2 regions of the Ruegeria sp. HKCCD6428 genome follow, and region 1 is predicted to be linked to the other one. Evidence: riboswitches for the same ligand, from Rfam matches in the RefSeq annotation. Region 1 holds a riboswitch; the other holds the start of a gene.
The links. Region 1 has a riboswitch for cobalamin ahead of GS620_RS08265 (DUF1636 domain-containing protein). Riboswitches for the same ligand answer to the same signal wherever they lie in the genome.

Region 1 (7,475 bases):
AGGCGGGTCCTTCCGTTGTCATCGTCACGCGTGGCAGTGACGGGGCGCACGGTTACCTGGCGGATGGTTCCGAAGTCTCGGTTCCTGTGAAACCCGTTGAAGTGGTCGATACGATCGGCGCAGGTGACACGTTCAACGCCGGCGTTCTGACCGAGCTCAGCCGCGCAGGGCATCTGACCAAGTCAGGTCTGCGCGGATTGACGGTTGAAAGCCTGCAAGCAGCCATGGAACTGGGCGCTGACGTCGCGGCCGTGACCGTTTCCCGAGCCGGGGCGGAGCCCCCTTGGTCGCACGAACTGTGATCTGCGGGATGGTATGATGAAACGATCCGAAATCAACCACATCAAGCCCTAGGCACAGGCGTTCATTCAATCCTTCGGCGCCGTGTTGCCACCCTTTGCGGATTGGTCGCCCGAGAAAATGCGCAGCCCTCTGGCCAAAACGATCCGCAGCCGCGGGCTGGGATATTACCGATTACGCACAAGGCCATTTCGACGAACATTACCTATTCCCGTTCACTCTACGCACTGGTTTAGACGAAGGATCTGAAATCCGGGCGTGGGATGCTCTGTGCAGAAAACTGTTGATCTCGAAAGACAATCAGCTTTCTCCGTTGCACCGGCATATTATCAAGGCAGAAGACATCATCAACCGGGGCGGCGGCGATCTCGTTCTGGAAATTCATGCGTCGGATCCAAACGGTGGCGTCGACCGCGACAACCCGGTGACGGTCCCCAGCGATGCCTGCCCTGTAACCTTGCAACCCCAAGAGTACGTGCGGCTGAAGCCGAGGCAAAGCGTAACTCTGATGCCCGGCATCTGGCACGCTTTTTGGGCCGAGCGCGGCGATTGCCTTATTGGCGAGGTATCGACCGTGAATAACGACCGCACCGACATTGGGTTTGAAAAGCCAATTCCACGGTTTTCAAAGGTCGAGAAAGATTCTCGAGCCGGATTTCCTTCTTGTACCAGACTATTGACACCGTTCGGTCCGGGCTGGCGCAGCAGGACAGCTGGCGCGGCTATTGCAATTCCATCTACCAACGCGTTCGTCTGCCGCTTGACAAGTCTGGCATTGCCGGACTAGCTGAGCGGGATGGTTCCGTAAGGGATGAAAATGGGAACACGGTGCGGCGCTGGAATGTGCCAAGTCCGTGACTGCCCCCGCAACTGTAAGCGGTGAGCGACGCCACTTCACCACTGACCCGCATGGGTTGGGAAGGTCGGCCAAGCAACGACCCGCAAGTCAGGAGACCTGCCATCGCACTATAAACCAACCCGAGGCGGGGCGTCTCGGAAGGAGGCTTGATGGCGCGTTTGCGTAATATCTGGGTATGTGCCCTCTGTCTGCGTCTGGCAAACGACGGAGATGGCTATGACCTGCTATTCTGATCACTACGTTCTGATCTGTTCAACATGTCAGGGGGCGATGTCTGCCGAGGCTGCGCAAGACGTGCTGAATGCCCGGTTGCCTGACGGTTTTGAAACCCGAATGGTGGCCTGCATGGCAGGTTGTGAACGGGCCATGACGGTCGGATTTCAGGCCCCGGGCAAAGCGCAGTACCTGTTTGGCGATATCACGACATCACACGACCTGTCCGCCTTGGTCGAATTCGCGACCCAGTTCGGCGACAGTGACGATGGCTGGACCAGCGCCTCGGACCGCCCCCCTGCCCTTTTCGCAAAGACCTTGTCGCGAATACCCGCATTGCCGTCCGGTGGCGCTTCATGAGTTTTCTGGTTGCCGAGAATTTGGAGTACTATGCTCTTAATGGCGATATCCTGTTGCAGGATGTGTCCTTTCGTCTGGAAGAAGGATCAATTCTGGCAATCGCCGGGCCGAACGGCGCCGGCAAGACCACTCTGCTGAAACTGCTGTGCGGGATCGAACGGGTTATCTTGGGTGATGTTTGGATAGAAGGCCAAAGCCTACGGACCCTGTCCGCTCGCCAACGTGCCCGCTCCATTGCTGTGGTCGGGCAGCAGGAAATGCCTGACGGGCGGATGCGCCTGCAAGACTATGTTGCGCTGGGGCAAATCCCGATTCAGGGCGAACGTTCGATGGCTCAGCACAAGGCTGATCTGGAACGGGTTCTGACGACGACCGAGCTGTCGCATTTTGCCAACAAAACGATGGGTCAACTGTCCGGCGGAGAACGTCAGCGCGCACATATCGCGCGCGCGTTGGCCCAGAACCCGTCCTTGCTGTTTCTAGACGAGCCAACCAACCATCTGGACCCCGATGCCAAGGGGCACATGCTGTCTCTGGTTGCTGATCTGGGGGTAACGGTCGTCATGATCGTCCATGATCTGGTCATGATCCCGGAATTCGCCACCCATGTGGCGCTGATGAAAGCCACGCGTCTGACGGGGTTCGGGCCTGTTGTCGAAGTTCTGACCCCAGACCGGGTACGTGAGACATTCGGCGTGGATTATCTGTGCTTTCAGCACGAAGGCCGCATGATCCCCGCACTGGATATCCGAAAACGGAAACTGTCATAATAACAGGAACTTAAATATGATGCAGAAACTTTGGCCGGTCGTTGTTTTCGCTGGCTTGGCAGGTGGCGCGGCAGCAGAGGGCGTCACCGTGGACAATTGCGGCGAACCGCTGGCTTTTGACTCGGCGCCGGAACGTCTGGTCGTGCATGACATGAACATGACGGATATGGCCTTTGCGCTCGGCCTTCAGGACAAGATCGTGGGGCTTACCGGAATTACCGGCTGGTACAAAACAAGCCCTGATTTTGATGCTCAGCGTGGCGATATCCCAGAGCTTGCCCCCAAATACCCGACCATTGAAAACCTTGTGGCCGTCGAACCCGATCTGTTTTTTGCCGGTTGGTACTATGGCATGAAACCCGGCGGTGACGTCACGCCCGACACGCTGGAACCCTTTGGTATCAAGACCATGATTCTGTCCGAAAGCTGCGTGCATCTGGACAAGGATCGCCCCGAGGCCAGCATGAACCTGTTGTTTGATGACGTTCTGCGTCTGGGCACGGTCATGCAGGTCGAGGACAAGGCCGAGGCGCTGGTTGCCCGCTGGAAGGACCAACTGTCCGCCATCGAAGCAAAAACAGCCGATCTGGCGAAGCCCCGCGTGTTCCTGCTGGACGGGCCGGCCGATGCTCCGTTTACCGCCGGCAAGTTCGCCATTCCCGATGCAATGATCGCAGCCGCGGGTGGCGAGAACGTGACGCATGATCTGGATACCAGCTGGGGTCGCACGTCGTGGGAGGCCGTGGCAGCGGCCAACCCGGAGTTTCTGGTGCTGCTCGACTATCAGTCCGGCAACGGCGCAGAGGACACTTTCCAGTTCCTCAAGGATCACCCGGTAATGTCACAAACGGACGCGGTAAAGAACGAGCGCTGGATTGGCCTGCGTTACGAGGAACTGACGCCCGGTCCGGCAAATATCGAGGCGATCGAGAAGATGGCGAAGGCGATGCACCCGGAGATCAACTGATATGGTCCAATTGGGCCGTTTGATTTTGCTGGGGGCGGTTGTTCTGACCGCCCTTTTGCTGTTGTCCATCGTCTACGGGACCACCCCAATCCCCGTGCGCGAAGTTTTTTCAGCCATCGGCCTTGGAACCGGTCTGGTGGACGGAGACATGTCGCCTTTGCACCGGATCGTCTTCGACCTTCGCCTGCCCCGCGCCCTGTTTGCCGCCGTGATTGGTGCGGGACTGGGCGTCGTTGGTGTTGTTTTGCAAACAACGACGCGAAACGATCTGGCAGATCCGTTTCTGTTCGGTCTGTCCTCTGGTGCTGCTGCTGGCGCCGTTCTGGTGATCACCGTCACGGGGGATGTCCTGGGAATCTGGACGTTGCCGTTGGCGGCGTTTTGCGGCGGTCTGATCGCATCCGGCATTGTTCTGGCGCTGGTTCAGGGCTTGCGTACGAGCGCACCCGAAAAACTGATCCTTGCTGGCCTGGCGGTGTCCTTTCTGTTTTCCGCGATCACCAACTACCTGATTTTCTCTGGCGACAATCGCGCTGCGCATTCGGTGATATTCTGGATGCTTGGCGGTCTGGGACTGGCAAGATGGGAAACCTTCCCGCTTGTCCTGATCGGATTGGGCCTGATCCTGAGCTATTCGCTTTACCGCAGCCGGTGGCTTGACGCGCTGCTGACCGGGGATTTCACAGCCTCGTCACTGGGAATTCCCGTTCAGGGCCTGCGGTTCAGCATGTTCTTCGTGGCCGCGTTGGCGACGGCCAGTTTCGTTTCCGTTGCCGGTGTCATCGGCTTTGTCGGGCTGATGGTGCCTCATATTGCACGCGGCATCGCCGGAACTCTGCACCGAAACCTGCTGATCGTCTCGGCGATCGTGGGCGCGATTCTGCTGACATTGTCCGATATCTTGTCACGCCTTCTTCTGGCTCCGCAGGAGTTGCCCGTGGGAATCGTCACAACGTCGATAGGATCACTTTTTGTCTTTTTGTATTTGTTCAAATCTGATCGCGGGAGCTAGTTTTCCAAGGTTGCGCAACACTGTCATTTTTCGACATTGATGAGGTCAAGCAGTTCAGCATGCAGTTCAGGGGTTGCGGCGGAAACGACCGCGCCATCTGAATCGAGGGTTAACGCATGCCCGTGCCAATCGGTCATCACTCCGCCAGCAGCCGTGATCAGAGGTGAGAGCGCCAGATAGTCATAAGGTTGCAGATCGTAATCCACCACAGCATCGACATGGCCCGAAGCAAGCAAGGCATGGGGATAACAATCATAGGCAAATCGGCGCGTCTGCCCTGCATTCATCAGCCGACTGAACAGGTCAGGATGATCGCGATAAATTTTGTCGCCTTCATTCACGTACAAAACCGTTTGATCCAGACGCGTGGTGTTCGACACCTCTATCGGTTGCCCGTTCAGGCTGGCCCCGTCACCAACCACACCCAAATAGGTCTCATGCAAGGCCGGCATTCCGACCAGGCCCATCCGAGGGCGCCCATCCACAAGGTGCGCCAAAAGGAACCCGAACAAAGGATGGCCGGACAGAAACGAACGGGTTCCGTCAATGGGGTCAATCACCCACATATGACGCCCGTCGCCTGCTTCTTGCCCGTGCTCTTCGCCAAAGATGCCGTGTCCGGGAAAATGCTGTTTCAGGTAGGTGCGTACTTCCGCCTCAACTGCCTTGTCGGCCTGCGTCACCGGGCTTTCATCCTGTTTGAATTCAATGCCCAAAGACCCCCGAAAAAACCGCATCGCGGACTCCGAGGTAATATCAGCAATCTTCATCGCATGCTCAGTCAACGCATCTGGGGTTACCATTTCCGGTCCTTTCGGCTGAAGTCATCCAATCTCCGACGGATGAAAGGTTGTTTGCCCTGAAAGCTGAATGAGAAGTCTTGCAGTTCAGTTTTCAGATGGGCATGAGGTGTGACAATACTGAAACTTTATCAATGGCTTATGGATCGAAATCCGTCAGATTCGACGAACATTCGGACACTCTGGGCGGATTTGCCCTGTTTGCATGCTTTCCCCATGTGTTCCGATCGCCGTGCGTGTGTCGGTAGATCTGCTCTTGCACCCTCGGGTCAGGTCTTCACCCGGCTCATCTGCGGGTCGTAAAGCGGTTGCAGCGTCACTTCGCAAGGAACCCTCTGAGTGGCGACATCCAATTCATATGTCCCTGATGTGACGTATTGTGCGTCGACACCGTTGGCGTTTCGGATGTAACCGTAGCCGATCGACTTTTCGACGGTGTAACCATAGCCGCCCGAAGTCAGCCATCCGACCCTTTCGCCATTCCGATAGATCGTTTCACGCCCCAGAAGAACAACCTCGGGGTCAACCGTGAAACATGCCAGCATCTTCTTTACGCCGCCGGTTTTTTGCGCCTCAGAGGCGGCGCGCCCTTTGAAATCATTGTTTTTCCGGAGTTTCACGGCCCAGCCCAAGCCGCTTTCGAACGGCGTATGATCCGGCCCGATATCCGAGCCCCAGGCGCGATAGCCTTTTTCAAGACGCAGCGATTCAATCGCCCTGTAGCCCGCATTGATCAATCCATGCGGGCGCCCTGCCTCCATCAAGGCGTCATACACGGTCTGTGCATATTCCACCGGCAGGTGCAGTTCCCAGCCCAGTTCACCCACATAAGTCACGCGCAGCGCCTTAACCGGGCACCCGGCGATGCCGATGGTGCGGATCGTGCCAAACTTGAACCCGCTGTTCGAGACGTCATCGCGCGTCACCGCCGCCAGAATCTCGCGCGATTTTGGCCCCATCAATGACAGAACCGCATTCGATGAGGTGATATCGAAAAGCTGGCAATTCATGCCCTCGGGAATGCTGCGGTTGATCCAGTCGAAGTCATGGGTGGCATAGCCGGTGCCGGTGACGATATAGAACTCATCATGGGCTACGCGCCCAACAGTCAGGTCACACTCGATCCCGCCCTTGTCGTTCAGCATTTGGGTATAGACAAGCGCGCCAACCGGATTGTCCAAATCATTGGCGCAGATCCAGTTCAACGCTGCCAAAGCATCCGGGCCCTTGAGGGCGAATTTGGCGAAAGAGGTCTGATCGAACAACACAGCCGCTTCGCGTGCCGCTTTATGTTCGCGCCCGACGGCATCGAACCAGTTCTGGCGGCCAAAGCTGTATTCATCCTTGGGCACCTCGCCCTTTGACACGTCCGCGTACCAGTTGGGGCGTTCCCAGCCCAGTTTCTCGCCAAAACACGCGCCCTGCTTTTTCAGCGTGTCATAAAGCGGCGATTTTCGGCAGGGGCGGCCCGAGTCATGTTCCTCATGCGGCCAACCCATCGTGTAGTGTTTGCCATATGCCTCGACAGTACGGGTGCGAACCCAGTCGGTGTCGAAATGCGGGCGGCCAAAGCGACGGATATCGGCAGACCACAAATCGAAGGGCGGCTCGCCCTTATGCACCCATTCCGCCAGCGCCATGCCCGCACCACCGCCAGCCGCGATGCCAAAGGCATTGAAGCCAGCACCGACGAAGAAGTTCCTCAACTCGGGCGCTTCGCCGATGATGAAATTGCCGTCGGGCGTGAAGCTTTCCGGCCCGTTGGTCAGCGTCTTGACGCCAGCGTTCTCCAACGCGGGCACGCGACCCAGCGCAAGTTCCATAAGCTGTTCGAAATGATCGAAGTTGCTGTCAAGAAGGGTATAGTGGAAGCCTTGCGGAATACCCTTGGTGGCCCAGGGGATCGGGTTCGGCTCATAGCCGCCCATGACCAGACCTCCGACTTCTTCCTTGTAGTAGGTCAGCCGGTCGGGATCGCGCAGAGTGGGCAGATTGCCGGGCACGTCGAAAGGTTCAGTCACCATGTACTGGTGCTCCATCGGAACCAGAGGAACGTTGACGCCAAAGCGGCTGGCGAAGGTGCGGGACCATTGCCCGGCGCAGCAGATCACTTTTTCACACTCGATCCGACCTTGCTCGGTGATTATCGCACGAATTTTGCCATCTTCGATCTCGATATCGGTGACTTTAGTAT
Region 2 (7,475 bases), on a different contig from region 1:
TCAACACCGCCCTGCACCATGATCGCATCGTAAGGACCGTGCTCAGCCGCACCCTGATCCGAAGGACCGGCGTGGATAATGGCATTGTCCACATCGGCCTCAGCCAACAGGCTTTGCGCCTCGGACGCCAGCGAGTCGTCGCTTTCCACACCAACAACCAACTGGGCCATACGCGCGGCAACCGCAGTGGAATACCCCGTCGCCGGAGCGATATCGAGAATCATCTCGTCGTTCGAAATGTTGAGCGCATCCAGCATTTTAGCAAGCGTTCTCGGCTCGAGCATACAGCGCCCGTTGCCCAGATCGATCACACTGTCGGCATAGGCGGCCTCACGCTGTGCGTCAGGCACGAAGTTTTCGCGCGGGACGTTCAACATCGCCTCAATTATCGGGAACTTTGTAACATCCGAAGGCCGGATTTGCGTATCAACCATAGTGCGGCGCCGGGCAGCGAAATCTGTCATAGGATCTCTCGAGTCATTCCCAAAGTTACCCGGCTTTTGCCACATCCTGAAACGCCCAGCAACGGCCCTGTTGACGCAACCCCCCGCGCCTGTGCGTTTGCGGTTGCGGGCTTCGGCAAATTTCAATCTCGTCGACAAAAATTGCGCGCAATCCTCTGGACGCCCCTTGGGAAAGCTGCTAAAACCCCACGCACACCACAGCAAGTATTTGATTTTGCTTGAAAAGGCGAGTTGGCGGAGTGGTGACGCAGCGGATTGCAAATCCGTCTACACCGGTTCGATTCCGGTACTCGCCTCCAGTACCTCCAATGACTTGCGGTACTTTTTCCCTCCTCGAGGTCCAATATCCAACCAACTATTGGATTTTTCGTATTGTGATCTTGTTCTGTTCCATCCGAATGCGAGCATTCTGGACATATGCCGCCAGCTTGCGTTCAGGCAACACCCGCCGTACTTCCTGGGCATCTTCATCTTGAAATGATCAGAATTGGTGACCTGAACCATTGGTCCCAGCCATTTGGGTACAAACCTTTCTTGTAGTCAGATTGCGATCAGGGACGGCCAAGCAGGCCCTTTGCGCGGTTCACGCAGCGGCAGAATGGTGCTGCAAACAAAGCTGTCGGATTGTCTGTCGTCCATGGCTGGAATTGACCTGCCATTACCTGTGCTGCTTCGACCTGGTTGGGACGGCATCGCGCCTGCGCGAAGCGTGCAGACTGCCTTATGCAATTTGGCCTATCCTTCTTTCTGACGTGTTCGTCCAACGGGGTTCCCGAAAGCATTGCTCAAGCAACAGCTCTTGAGCAATATTATGTCTCACCATCGCCGGAAAACGAAACTTCATGACAACTCGGGAAGGATGAACTAGGACTCTAACAAAGAAAAAGTTCTGGACGTATTGTGGAACACATTGCCTTTACCTTCGAGATGGGGGTCGTTTGCACCCTGCTGGCTTTCACCGTTTTTCTTTTCGTTTCCGAGATCATAAGGATCGACCTTTCCGCCATATTGGTTCTGGTTCTCATAGGCTTGCTCAGCTACGCGCCCGGGCTGGGAAATCTGGCGGATGTCACCCTTCTGTTCGACGGCTTCGCATCCAATGCCGTCATCTCGATCATTGCGGTCATGATCGTCGGGGCCGGTCTGGACAAGACGGGGATCATGAACAAGGTGGCTGCCGTCATCCTCAAATACGGCGGCAAGTCCGAAGGCAGGGTTGTACCAATCATTTCCGGCACCGTTGGCGTCATATCCTCGTTCATGCAGAATGTCGGCGCCGCTGCTCTGTTTCTGCCGGTTGTCAGCCGAATTTCCACACGGTCGGGCATACCGCTGTCGCGCCTGCTCATGCCGATGGGATTCTGCGCCATTTTGGGCGGCACCATGACGATGGTGGGGTCGTCTCCTCTTATCCTGCTGAACGATCTGATCCTGACGGCAAATGACAGTCTGCCGGCCTCTCAGAAAATGGAGCCCTTCGGCCTGTTCTCGGTCACGCCGATCGGTGCGGTTCTGATCCTGACGGGAATTGGTTACTTTCTGCTGTTGGGACGTTGGGTTTTGCCCGAGGCTGAAGGGCCTGACAATACGGGTACCGGACAAGGGACACAGGAATACCTGCAAAGGGTCTATGGCCTCAAAGCCGATGTGTTCGAAGTCGTGGTGCCCGAGGACAGCCCTTTGGTCGGCGAGATTCTGGCCGACATCAACCACGAAAACCACCTGTACATCATTTCCACCTTCTATCGCGGCAAAACCTCGATGGTTCAGGTTTTGACAGCGGAAATTGCAGCGCCGTGTCGGCTGGCCATCGTCGGCCGCCGTTGGGAGGTCGAGAAGTTCGCCGAGAAATACGGGCTGACCGTTCTTCCGGATTTGGACATTTTCGTCGAAGAGTTCGCCCCAACCAATGCAGGCGTGGCCGAGGTGGTCATCACGCCCGACAGCAAGCTGATCGGCAAATGCCCCCGCGAGCTTTTGTTTCGCAAGACCTACGGGATGTCGCTGCTGGCCATTCACCGCGGCGAAGAGACGCTGAGCCATGTCGAGACCGAGGATCACGAATCCACTCAGATCGGACTCGAAAAGTTTCAGGCGGGCGACATGCTTGTGGCACATACCAGATGGGACAACCTGATGCGGATCAAACGAGATCCGGATTTCGTCGTCGTGACGACGGACTTTCCTCAGGACGAGCTGCGGCCGCAAAAAGTCGGCTGGGCCCTGGCATTCTTCGCCATTTCGCTGTCGTTGATCCTGTTCACGGATGTCCGGCTTTCACTCTGTCTTCTTACCGGCGCGGTGGGCATGATGCTGACCCGTGTGCTCAGCGTGGACGAGGCATACCGCGCGGTCGGATGGAACACCGTATTCCTGCTCGCCTGCCTCATACCTTTGGGACAAGCCGTGCAGAACACAGGCACGGCCGCGTGGATCGCGCAGCAGATCATGATAATTCTGGACGGCTGGCCGCTCTGGTCGCTGCAAACCGGCATCGCTGTTCTGGCGACGGCCTTTTCTTTGGTCATGTCCAATGTGGGGGCCACGGTTCTGCTGGTGCCTCTGGCGGTATCGATTGCGGTGGCGGCGGGTGGAAACCCGGCCGTCTTTGCCCTGACGGTCGCCATATCGACCTCGAACAGCTTCATCATCCCAACCCATCAGGTAAACGCGTTGATCATGGGTCCGGCCGGATACAAGGTGATGGATTTCGTCCGCTCCGGCGGAATAATGACGGCGCTGTTTCTGGTCGTCTCGCTGCTCATGATAAACGTCATCTATTAGCGCAAGAGGATCCAGGGGGTTCGGTGGTCTTTACCCATCATCTGGACAGGTTCAGTCGAAGCACCGGTTGGCCATAGTCTACGCCCCTTGCTGAGATACCGTTCGTCGCCCGGCCCACCTCAGGCTGGGTCCCGGCACACCATGCCGCCCATCGACGCCCACAGGTCGCTTTCCATGCCTCTGCATAATTGTTGCGCGCGACTCGCTTGACAAGCAGGCCAGCGGTGCCGCATGTCCCTTTCGTTGGTGTCGGTGACAGCCGATGAAAAGGGAATGCGTCAACGGTCTTGCCGCCAAACGCAGCCGCCCCCGCGACCGTGAACGGAGAGGATGCCCAATGCCACTGGCTCGAAAGCCGGGAAGGCGGGACATCCGACAGAGGCCCGCCTCTGGCATCCGCAAGCCGGGAGACCTGCCAACAACCGAAGTTGAAACCGGGCGGGGTGTTCCGGTGTCGGGTCCATGACCAATCGTGGCCCGCATGAAACCCCGTCCCCCGCGAAGAGGATTTGGGGGGATGAGAGACATGACCGAGACCGCACCAGTCGAGTTGCTGGTCTGTACCACCTGCCGTCGCGGCCTGCCTGTCGAAGATGACGCGCAACGCCCGGGCGCTTTGTTGCACAAGGCCCTGGAACAGGCAGACCTGCCCGACGGTGTCACCCTGAAAGCCGTTGAATGCCTGTCAAACTGCGATCAAGGCTGTTCGATCGTGTTGCGCGGGCCGGGCCGCTGGACCTTCGTGTATGAAAACCTGAACGAAACAGATCATGTCGACGTCATCGTCGACGGCGCGACCAAGTATCTGGCCACGGAAGATGGTTTGGTGAAATGGCGCGAACGCCCCGAACATTTTCGCAAGAACTGTGCCTCGCGCATTCCCCCCATTGGAGCCTGACATGTCGAACCTCGAAAAACTCCCCGTCACAGTGATCACCGGCTTTCTGGGCTCGGGCAAGACCACTTTGGTGCGTCACCTGATGCAGAACCCGCAGGGCAAGCGCCTTGCCGTCGTGGTCAACGAGTTCGGCGATGTAGGCGTCGATGGCGACATCCTGAAATCCTGCGCCATTCCTGATTGCCCGGCGGAAAACATCATGGAACTGGCCAATGGCTGCATCTGCTGCACCGTGGCAGATGATTTCATTCCCACCATCGAGGCCCTGATGGCGTTGGAGCCGCGCCCGGATCATATCCTGATCGAAACCAGCGGTCTGGCCCTGCCGAAACCGCTGCTCAAGGCATTCGACTGGCCTGACATCCGCTCGAAGATCACCGTCGACGGCGTGATCGCCTTGGCCGATGCCGAGGCTGTGGCCGCAGGCCGTTTCGCGCCCAATGTCGAAGCGGTGGACGCCCAGCGCATGGCCGATGACTCGATCGACCACGAAACGCCCCTGTCCGAGGTGTTCGAGGATCAGATCTCGTGCGCCGACATCATCCTGCTGACCAAGCCCGACCTCGCCGGCCCCGAAGGCGTGGCCAAAGCGCGCGAGATCATCGCCGCCGAGGCGCCGCGCCCCCTGCCCGTCGTCGAAGTGGCCGAAGGTGCCGTGGACGTGCGCGTTGTGCTGGGTCTGGAAGCCGCCGCCGAGGATGACATGGACGCCCGACCCTCGCATCACGACGGCCATCACGATCACGAGCATGACGATTTCGAAAGCATCATCGTCGAGCTGCCCGAGCAGACCGATCCGGCCCAACTGGTCGCCAATATCGAACGCCTCGCCAATGAACTGAACATCCTGCGCGTCAAAGGGTATGCCGCCGTTCAGGGCAAACCCATGCGCCTGCTGGTTCAGGCGGTCGGCGCGCGGGTACGGCACCAGTATGACCGCCCGTGGGAACCCGGTGAAGACCGTCGTTCGCGTCTGGTCGTCATCGCCGAGCATGACGATATCAAAGAGGCGGAAATCCGCGAAATCCTCGTGGGTGTGCGTGAGGCCGCCGAGTAAGACCCATGCACGTCGTCTTCCGCGAAAGCCACGGGCTCGAGGAAACCGAGACCCCAACCGATCTGGGCCAGAGCCCGGCGGAACTGGTGGTGCTGTCCTTTTCGGACAGCGATCTGGGTGCTTTCGCGGCGGGCTGGCATCGTGGTGGCGGGCCCGAGGGGCGGATGCCCTCGTTGCGGCTGGCCAACCTGACGGCGCTGAAACACCCCCTGTCGGTCGATACCTATGTCGAACAGACGTTGGAGGGCGCCAAGGGCATTCTGATCCGTCTGATCGGCGGGGTGCCCTACTGGTCCTACGGGTTGCAGCAGGTGCTGGCGCTGGCGCAGGCCAAAGGCATCGCGCTGGCGGTGCTGCCCGCCGACGGGCGCGAGGACACGCGGCTGGACAACTATTCCACCCTGCCCGTTTCCACCCTGCGGCGGCTGGCGCATCTATGCGATACCGGCGGCGAGGTCGCGGCACAGGCGGCGCTGGCGCAGATGGCTTTGGCGGCGGGGCTTTATGCCGGGCCGGTGATGGGCGCCAAGACCTTGCCCGAATGTGGCGCGTGGTGTCCGGATCGCGGCGTAATCCCGGTGGAAACCGCGTTCGAAGGTAACGCCAAACGCATCCTCGTCACCTTCTACCGCGCTTACCTGACCTCGGCGGACACCGCCCCGATCGCGGCCCTGATCCGCAGCCTGCGCGCCCGTGGGTTCGAGGCGGTGGGCCTGTTTGCCCCGTCGCTCAAGGCGCCTGTGGCCGCCGACTGGTTGCGGGAACATGTTGTTGCGCTGAACCCATCGGCCATTGTCAACGCCACTTCGTTTTCGGGAAAAGGCGCGTCGGGAACGTCGCCTCTGGACGCGGTAGGCGTGCCGGTGTTTCAGGTCGCTCTCGCCACCTCCCGCCGCAAAGCCTGGGCCGAGGCGGAACGCGGTTTGTCCCCGGCCGATCTTGCCATGCATGTGGTACTGCCCGAGGTGGATGGACGGATCTCGGCGGGAATCGCGTCTTTCAAGGAACCCGGCAAACGCGATCCGCATCTGGAATACGCGCGCTTTGCACATCGGCCCGAACCGGACCGGATCGAAGCGATCATCGACCGTGTATCGGGCTGGCTTGCATTGAACGACAAACCCAAGGCAGATCAGATTCCTTCGTTGGTCCTGTCCACCTATCCCGGCAAAGACTGGCAGATGGCCCATGCGGTTGGCCTCGACGCGCTGGCCTCGGCCGAGGCGATGCTGTCCGATCTTGACGAAGAAGGCTATGACATCGCGACAGGCGAGCTGATTGCCGACACTCTTCTGGACGCACGGATTTCGTGGTCGCTCGGGGATTATCAGGATGCGCTTGCGGAATTGCCCGAGACCCTGCGCGCCGGTCTGCACGCCGTTTGGGGCGCGCCCGAAGATGATCCGGCCTGTGCCGATGGGGCCTTCCATTTCACCGCGCTTCGGCGCGGCAAGGCGCTGGTCGCGCTGCAACCCGAACGCGGCACGCCCGAGTTGCGGGATGACGACTATCATGACCTCTCGCGCACCCCGCGCCACGGTTATGTCGCCTTCTATCTGTGGCTGCGCAAAGGCTTGGGTGCCGATGCGCTGATCCATATCGGCGCGCATGGAACGCTGGAATGGTTGCCCGGAAAATCGGTCGCCTTGTCAGCCGATTGCTGGCCCGAGGCGCTGATCGGCGATCTGCCAGTGATCTACCCGTTTATTGTGAACGACCCGGGCGAGGCCGCGCAAGCCAAGCGCCGGATCGGAGCCGTCACGCTGGGCCACATCCCGCCCCCGATGAAGGACAGCGGCACGCCGGATCGGATGGTGCGGCTTGAATCGCTGCTGGATGAGTTTTCCAACGCCGACGGGCTTGACCCCAAACGCCGCGACCGCTTGCAGGAAGATATCCGTGATGAAGCGCAGGCGATAGGGCTGGAAAGCGATCTTGGCCTCGATCAGGCAACCTGCACCGCCGAGGCCATCACCCGCATCGATCGCTTTGTCTGTGACATCAAGGAAAGTCAGTTTGGCGACGGGCTGCACATCTTCGGGCGCGTGCCCGAGGTGACGGGCAGTTTCGATCCGGCCCCTTCGGCCCACGCCGAACGCGACGCGCTGATCAAAGCGCTCGAAGGCAAGCGGATTGATGCCGGGCCTTCGGGGTCCCCCTATCGTGGCCGGTCAGATGTTCTGCCCACCGGGCGGAACCTTTACACCACCGATCCGCGGTCGGTTCCGACCCGTGCGGCCTATGCTCAGGGTGTGAAACTGGCCGAAGAACT

Region 2: it holds a riboswitch for cobalamin, as region 1 does, so the genes downstream of both, GS620_RS00320 (DUF1636 domain-containing protein) here and GS620_RS08265 (DUF1636 domain-containing protein) in region 1, are expected to answer to the same signal.

What each region holds. Positions count from the first base shown of each region.
Region 1 covers NZ_WVQX01000002.1:622,352-629,826, reverse strand. The annotation lists gene GS620_RS08275 (carbohydrate kinase) at 1-302, shown strand, start outside; gene GS620_RS08270 (D-lyxose/D-mannose family sugar isomerase) at 398-1,087, shown strand; cobalamin riboswitch at 1,081-1,278, shown strand; gene GS620_RS08265 (DUF1636 domain-containing protein) at 1,376-1,732, shown strand; gene GS620_RS08260 (ABC transporter ATP-binding protein) at 1,729-2,502, shown strand; gene GS620_RS08255 (ABC transporter substrate-binding protein) at 2,519-3,469, shown strand; gene GS620_RS08250 (iron ABC transporter permease) at 3,471-4,481, shown strand; gene GS620_RS08245 (inositol monophosphatase family protein) at 4,505-5,284, opposite strand; gene GS620_RS08240 (FAD-dependent oxidoreductase) at 5,551-7,475, opposite strand, start outside.
Region 2 covers NZ_WVQX01000001.1:64,129-71,603, reverse strand. The annotation lists gene GS620_RS00335 (protein-L-isoaspartate O-methyltransferase) at 1-464, opposite strand, end outside; tRNA gene GS620_RS00330 (tRNA-Cys) at 690-763, shown strand; gene GS620_RS00325 (SLC13 family permease) at 1,392-3,248, shown strand; cobalamin riboswitch at 3,476-3,683, shown strand; gene GS620_RS00320 (DUF1636 domain-containing protein) at 3,775-4,146, shown strand; gene cobW (cobalamin biosynthesis protein CobW) at 4,148-5,203, shown strand; gene cobN (cobaltochelatase subunit CobN) at 5,209-7,475, shown strand, end outside.